Linked DNA regions of Pedosphaera parvula Ellin514. The protein of the gene in region 2 interacts with the protein of the main gene of each other region in a pairwise test. Links are inferred from orthologs where the notes say so. Each region holds a gene or a part of one and is shown on either strand. Other genes may lie near its edges. The genes, in order: CFLAV_RS09735 and priA.

What was found.
Region 1: the proteins of priA (region 2) and CFLAV_RS09735 interact in binary tests that used the Escherichia coli proteins (3 or more experiments, as listed by UniProt). The link is inferred for Pedosphaera parvula Ellin514 from one-to-one orthologs.

Annotation. Positions count from the first base shown.
Region 1 is NZ_ABOX02000010.1:13,043-16,116, reverse strand. What follows is about bases 133-2,886. They hold CFLAV_RS09735 (single-stranded DNA-binding protein), read left to right. Parts: upstream 133-1,155; coding sequence 1,156-1,617; downstream 1,618-2,886. Other genes in these bases: CFLAV_RS33680 (VWA domain-containing protein), read right to left, coding at 2,356-2,886; rplI (50S ribosomal protein L9), read left to right, coding at 1,671-2,267; CFLAV_RS09740 (30S ribosomal protein S6), read left to right, coding at 836-1,147; pth (aminoacyl-tRNA hydrolase), read left to right, coding at 228-821; CFLAV_RS09750 (50S ribosomal protein L25/general stress protein Ctc), read left to right, coding at 133-179. Outside these bases: more of CFLAV_RS09750, read left to right, coding at 1-132; more of CFLAV_RS33680, read right to left, coding at 2,887-3,074. UniProt on the Escherichia coli protein: Plays an important role in DNA replication, recombination and repair. Binds to ssDNA and to an array of partner proteins to recruit them to their sites of action during DNA metabolism. Acts as a sliding platform that migrates on DNA via reptation.
Region 2 is NZ_ABOX02000030.1:11,107-14,397, reverse strand. What follows is about bases 69-3,039. They hold priA (replication restart helicase PriA), read right to left. Parts: upstream 2,730-3,039; coding sequence 408-2,729; downstream 69-407. Other genes in these bases: CFLAV_RS20220 (lytic transglycosylase domain-containing protein), read left to right, coding at 2,825-3,039; CFLAV_RS20235 (SCO family protein), read left to right, coding at 69-152. Outside these bases: more of CFLAV_RS20235, read left to right, coding at 1-68; more of CFLAV_RS20220, read left to right, coding at 3,040-3,291.

The DNA.
Region 1 (3,074 bases), on a different replicon or contig from region 2:
CTCTGACTGAAGCCCAGGAAGCTGCCGCTGCTGCTGAAGCTGGCGCTGGCACGGCTGAAGTTGAGATGATCAAAGAGAAGAAAGAAGAGGGTGCTGAGGCTGGTAAGGCTGCTCCTGCTGCGAAAGCCGGGGAGAAAGCTCCTGCTGCTGAGAAGAAGGCTCCTGAGAAGAAGAAGTAATTTTGACAGGCAGTCGGACGTTGTCCGGCTGCCTTTCCCATTCCCGGAATGGAGAATTTGCGTCTCATCGTCGGTTTGGGAAATCCGGGTTCCAAGTATGCCCTGACGCGCCATAATGTGGGCTTCCGGCTGGTGGAATGCCTGGCCGAGCGCTGGAAGGCATCCTGGGTCGCTGAGAAAAAGTTTGACGCAATGCTGGCCAGGACGGAACGGAATGGTGAGCGGATACTGTTGTGCAAGCCGCAAACTTTCATGAATGCCAGTGGCGAAACTGTCGGTGCGATGGCATCCTTTTATCGATTGCCCTTGCCACAGCTGGTGGTTGCGGTGGATGATGCTGATTTGCCGTTTGGGCAGATTCGAATGCGAGCCAACGGCAGTAGTGGTGGCCATCATGGACTGGAGTCCATTGAGAAGCATTTGGGAACTCGTGAATTTGCCCGCTTGAGACTTGGCATCGGGCGGGCGGCAGATGATAGAAGAGAGATTACGGATTATGTTTTGGCACCGTTTAGCGGAGCCGAAGCAAAAACGGTTGATAAAGTATTAAACACTGCATCAGACCAGATTGAGTGCTGGTTGGATGGCGGAATACAAAAGGCAATGAGTCAATTTAACGGAGCCATAAGAGGTTCCGAGTAACAAAGGAAAACTGAGTGAAAAGATACGAAGGTCTGTTCATATTGAACACAGCGGGCAAAGAAGAGAGTCTGAAAGAAACCATCGACCAGCTCTCGGATGAGATCAATGCTGCTGGCGGCAGGGTGGAAACCGTGCAGAAGATGGATAAGCGCAATTTTGCGCGTGTCGCGGATAAGCGCAACAGTTCCGGCTTTTACGTGAATGTCATTTTCGAGTGCAAACCTTCAGCGATTACCCAACTGCAAACTCGCTTTGCCTTGAATGCTGACGTGTACCGCGTCATGTTTAGCAGTGCGCCGACACCGAAAGTTGTGGAAGCCAAGTAATTCGATTCATGGCCAATTTCAACAAAGTCATACTTGCTGGAAACCTTACGCGGGACCCAGAGTTACGTTATACACCCAAAGGTGTAGCCATCGCCAAAATTACATTGGCGATCAACCGTACCTGGCGAAACGAGGCTGGTGAGAGCAAGGAAGAGGTTACTTTTGTTGATGTAGATGCATTTGGTCGCCAAGCAGAAACCATAGGCCAGTACTTAAAGAAGGGCAGTCCTTTCATGGTGGAAGGTCGCCTTAAGCTGGATCAGTGGGACGACAAGCAAACGGGACAGAAACGGAGTCGCTTGGGAGTCACGCTCGAAGGTTTTCAATTTCTGGGTAGCGCTGGCGGTGGTCGTGGCGAAGGCGGCGTCCCTGATGCTCCTGCTCCCCGCAGCCGTCCGGCACCCGCCCCCAAAGCTGAAAGTGCCGACGCTGATGTGCCACCTCCTGAAGACGACGACGTTCCATTCTAACTTGCAGCGGCTTATTCACTTTACCTTTATTTAACTTTAACTCCAATTTTCGTATGCCAAAAACTGAAGTCATTCTCACCCACAATATCGTCGGCTTGGGCGCCGAGTCCGATCAGGTTAAGGTCGCAGCGGGCTATGCTCGCAATTATTTGATCCCCCAAGGTCTAGCCATCCCCATGACCGGTGCAAATAAGCGCCGTCTGGAATCTTTGAAGCAACGGCGTGCTGAACGCGAAGCCGAAGAGCTCAACCACATGACCGAGCTTTCCCGCAGCTTGGCCAAGTTAATTGCCGTCGTCAGCGTCAAGACTGGCGAAGATGGCAAGATGTTCGGTGCTGTCACCGCAGGCACGATTGCTGATCAACTTAAGACCCAATTCGACGTAGCCCTCGACAAGAAGAAAATTCATCTCGAACAGCCGATTCGTTCCCTCGGCGAACACGGTGTCGAATTGCGCTTGCATCATGGCGTTACAACTACGCTTAAGGTGCGAGTTGAAAGCAGCAACCCTTTGCCAACGGCGGTTGAGGCTCCGGTTGCCGACGCAAGGAAGGACGATAGGACTGAGAAGCGTGGAAAGCGTTCTGAAGCTCCCGCCGCTGAATCAGCGCCTAAGAAGTCTCGCGCTGCGAAGAGTGACAAGGCTTAATCAGAGTTTTACGGTTTAATCAAGGCAGGCCATTACGGCCTGCCTTTTTTATTTAGTTTCACGAGGCAACCTGTCGCAATAGTGTTGGTCACCAGTTCTTTAGTGAGCGGTTGCGCCCCAGCTGTTTTTCAGAGGAAGGGCCTAATCTGAGCACTTCTTCTTCGCCTTTTTGTGAGTCGAGTAATTGCTTCGCCTGCTGGGGAGTCATTTGTCCCGCAGCCATCATTGCTGCTTCGCGCTGCTCCTCTTCTGATTTCTCCTTGGACTGTGCAGCCTGATTTTGAGCCGCCTGATCCTTTTTCTCGGATTGCTCTTTTTGATTCTTCGCCTGCGACTGTGATTTCTCCTGATCTTGCTTATTGGACTCCTGCCCCTGATCCTTCTTTTCCTGACCGTTTTTGCCTTGTTGAGATTTGTTCTGCGTTTGTTGATCGGACTTGGACTGAGAATCCTTTTCCTGATTCTGTTGATCTTGCTTGTCCTGGGATTCCTGATTCTTCTGATTCTGATCCTTGGAATTTTGCTTCGACTGGTCTTTTGATTGATTCTGCTGTTGCTGTTGCTGCTTTTTCTTGAGTTCTTCCAACTGGGTCTGGACAAACTGGTGGTTAAACTGTGCATCCTGATCTTGCTGGTTAAGCTTCAAAGCACTTTCGTAGTGCTTGAGGGCATTCTCCCAGGCCTCCTGCTTTTTCTTCTCATCCTTATCACTTTGTCCCAAGCGAAAATACGTATTGCCTAGATTGTAATATGCTTGTTGCTGCAGCTGTATGTCTTGAGAGTTCAGGGTATCGTTAAATTGTTTGG
Region 2 (3,291 bases):
AAAAGTTCGGCAATGAAGGTGGCAGCATCACTCACAATCTCCGCACCGTCGTCATCGACACCCAGGGCAAGGTGCAAAAGATTTTTACAGGCAATCAGTGGACGAGTGATGAGCTGGTGGAAGAGATTGTCAAAGCTGCGAAGGTCAATTAGTAATGGTTTGAGGCTTTTGAATTATGGAACGAAACGACGCATCCAGAAAAGGATTGAAGAGCGATGAGGAACGTTTTACTTACATTTTCAACATTCACCCTCCTTGTGATCTGGCACTCCAGTCAAAATCGTTTCAAGTCAGCTCTGATATTTGGTTTAAGATCAACGAAGCGCAATTAATATTCTTCAATACAATGCCGGGCGCAAAGGAGAGACGGATGCGTGACATGTGCGATGTCCCCTTTGAACTTTGATTTAAGCGAGGTTCACCGGATCGATATCAATAGACAGTGAAACGTCCTCCGGCAGCGACAGCGATTGATTCATCACAGCGAGGCGTTTGCTCACTTCTGACATCTGACGCGCGCGCAGCATTATCTGATAACGGTAAAGCGACTCTGCTCGCGCCAGCGGAGCGGGAGCAGGGCCGGCGATAATGAGCTCCTTGATTCCAGCCAATGCCTTTTCAAGCTCACGTCGCAAATGGTCCGCAGATAGTTTCACCTTCTCTTCGTTACGACCTTTCAAGGTGAGCATTGCCACACGACTTACCGGCGGATATTTCAACTGCTCGCGAAACTCAAGTTCCTGCTCGTAAAATCCGGCAAAGTCGTGACGCCGGGCATATTGGATCGCCGGATGAAAGGGCGTAAAGGATTGCACGAACACCTCCCCTTCAATGTCTCCGCGCCCGGCGCGGCCAGCCACCTGCGTCAACAGTTGGAACGTGCGTTCCCCGGCGCGAAAATCGGCAAGATGCAGCGCCATATCGGCATAAACAATCCCTACCAGAGTCACATTGGGAAAATGCAGTCCCTTGGCAATCATTTGCGTGCCGACCAGGATATCGATCTTACCCAGCCGAAAGTCTCCCAAAATTCGACGGTAATCATCCTTCTTCTTGAGCGTGTCGGAATCCATCCGCTTGATGCGTGCGTGTGGGAAAAGCTTCAGCAATGTGTCTTCCACCTTTTCGGTGCCCAAGCCGGCATAACGAATGTCTGGATTGCCACACTTTGGCCCCGGGCAGAAGGAAGGAACTGGCTCGGTGTGACCACAGACATGACAACAAAGAATTTGCGCGCGTCGATGATAGGTCAACGAAACACTGCAATTGGGGCATTGCGCTACAAATCCGCACAGAGGGCATTGGAGTGAAGTGGAATATCCCCGACGATTCAAAAACAAAATGGTCTGCTCCTTGCGTTCCAAGCGCTGCTGAATTGCTTCCTTTAACTGCGGGGAGTAAATGGGAATGCTCTTGCCCTTGCGCATTGCCTGCCTCATATCGACCACGCGTACCAAAGGCATCTTTTTGGCGTCCACCCGTTCCAGCATTTCCAACAAAATGTACTTCCCCCGGCTGCAATTATAAAAACTTTCCATGGAGGGCGTCGCCGAACCCAGCACCACTGTGGCGCCTTCCATTCGACCCCGAACAATCGCCACGTCACGCGCATGGTAGCGCGGCGACTCCTCCTGTTTGTAGGTATGCTCATGCTCCTCATCAACGATGATCAAGCCCAACGGATCCACCGGCGCAAAAATCGCCGAGCGTGCGCCGATGACAATCCGTGCGCGCCCCTGGCGAATCTTATGCCATTCGTCATGCCTCTCGCCGGCTGAGAGATGACTGTGCAAAACGGCCACCAACGTTTGCAGCGGGCCGGAACTGAAGCGCGCTTTAAATCGCTCCACCGTTTGCGGCGTGAGGGAAATCTCCGGCACCAACACAATCGCGCCCTTCCCTTGCTCCAACGCATGGGCCAGGGCTTGCAAATACACTTCGGTCTTGCCGCTGCCGGTTACGCCATGCAGCAGAAAAACAGAGCTGGCATTCTTCGGTTCCGTCTGCGGGACGTCATCAGACTGCAACCGAAAATTATTTGAACTGGAAACCGGCGTCATGTCACCGGCGCTGGCAGTTGATGGCTTGGCTTGCTGGCCATCCATGGCGGCAATGATCCGCTCTAGCGCGCGGGCCTGCTGAGGATTCAGCGGCAGCGGTTGTGAAGGCAAAATATGCTCATGTGCGTAGGGGTCGCGTTCCGAGATTTCCGTGGTGATCGTAACCAGGCCCTTGTCCTCCAGACTCCGCACCGTCGCTGCCGTGGTTTCAGCAAGATCAATGAGTTCCTGTAACGGCAATTCCTTTCGCTCTTCCAGTATCCGGTAAACTTCTTGCTGCCGTTTGGGCAGCTTGGGTAATGGCTCAGTTTGAGGCAAAGCCCTTACAAATAAACGCTCGCGCCATCCGGCCTGTTCCTTGCGGACGGCGTCAGGCAGGACGCTCTTAAGGGCGATCTCGGGCGGACAGCAATAGTATTCACCAATCCAGCGGGCCAGTTTGAGGATTTTGGGAGTGACCAGTGTTTGGGCTCCTATAACTTTGAGGATGGGGCGTAAATTCGCATGAGCCGATTCCTCCGCCATCGCCGTCACACAGCCCAAAACTTTGCGCGCACCGAACGGAACCTGGACACGACTTCCCACATCCACCTGGCTTGCCAATTCCGAGGGGATGAGGTAGTCGAATTCCTTGCGGAGGGCAATTTCCAAGGTCACGCGAGCGATCATCGGCACCAAGATAGTTTAAAAACAGGGATTCGCAAAGGCTGGAAGCGTTCGTTTTTCGCTTCCCGTTCACGCCCCGCCTTCGGTACAAGAGGGAGGTGAAACGGCCTGCAGCCATCGTAATTTCGTTGCTAATGCTTTTGGGCGGGCTCATTGGCTTTTGGCGCTGGTTTAATTGGCGTGAACATAGCCAGGATGGGCCGATTTTTAGCGCCGCTGCGCACTATGGCGTTGACCCGGCGCTTGTTAAAGCGGTGGTATGGCGGGAAAGCTGTTTCAATCCGGGACTGACCGGCCGGGCCGGAGAAATCGGTTTGATGCAGATCATTCCGAAAGCCGCGGGCAAGGATTGGACCGATGCTGAACATTTGGGCAACCTCAACCCGGAGCATCTTTTTGATCCCGTCACCAATACTCTCGCGGGTACCTGGTATCTGCAGAAACTGCTCAAACGATATGCCAGGACGGACAATCCTCTGCCTTATGCCTTGGCTGACTATAATGCAGGAAGAAGCAATGTCCTGAAATGGGGACACGGTGCCGCCGCCACGAACAGCCAGGCCTT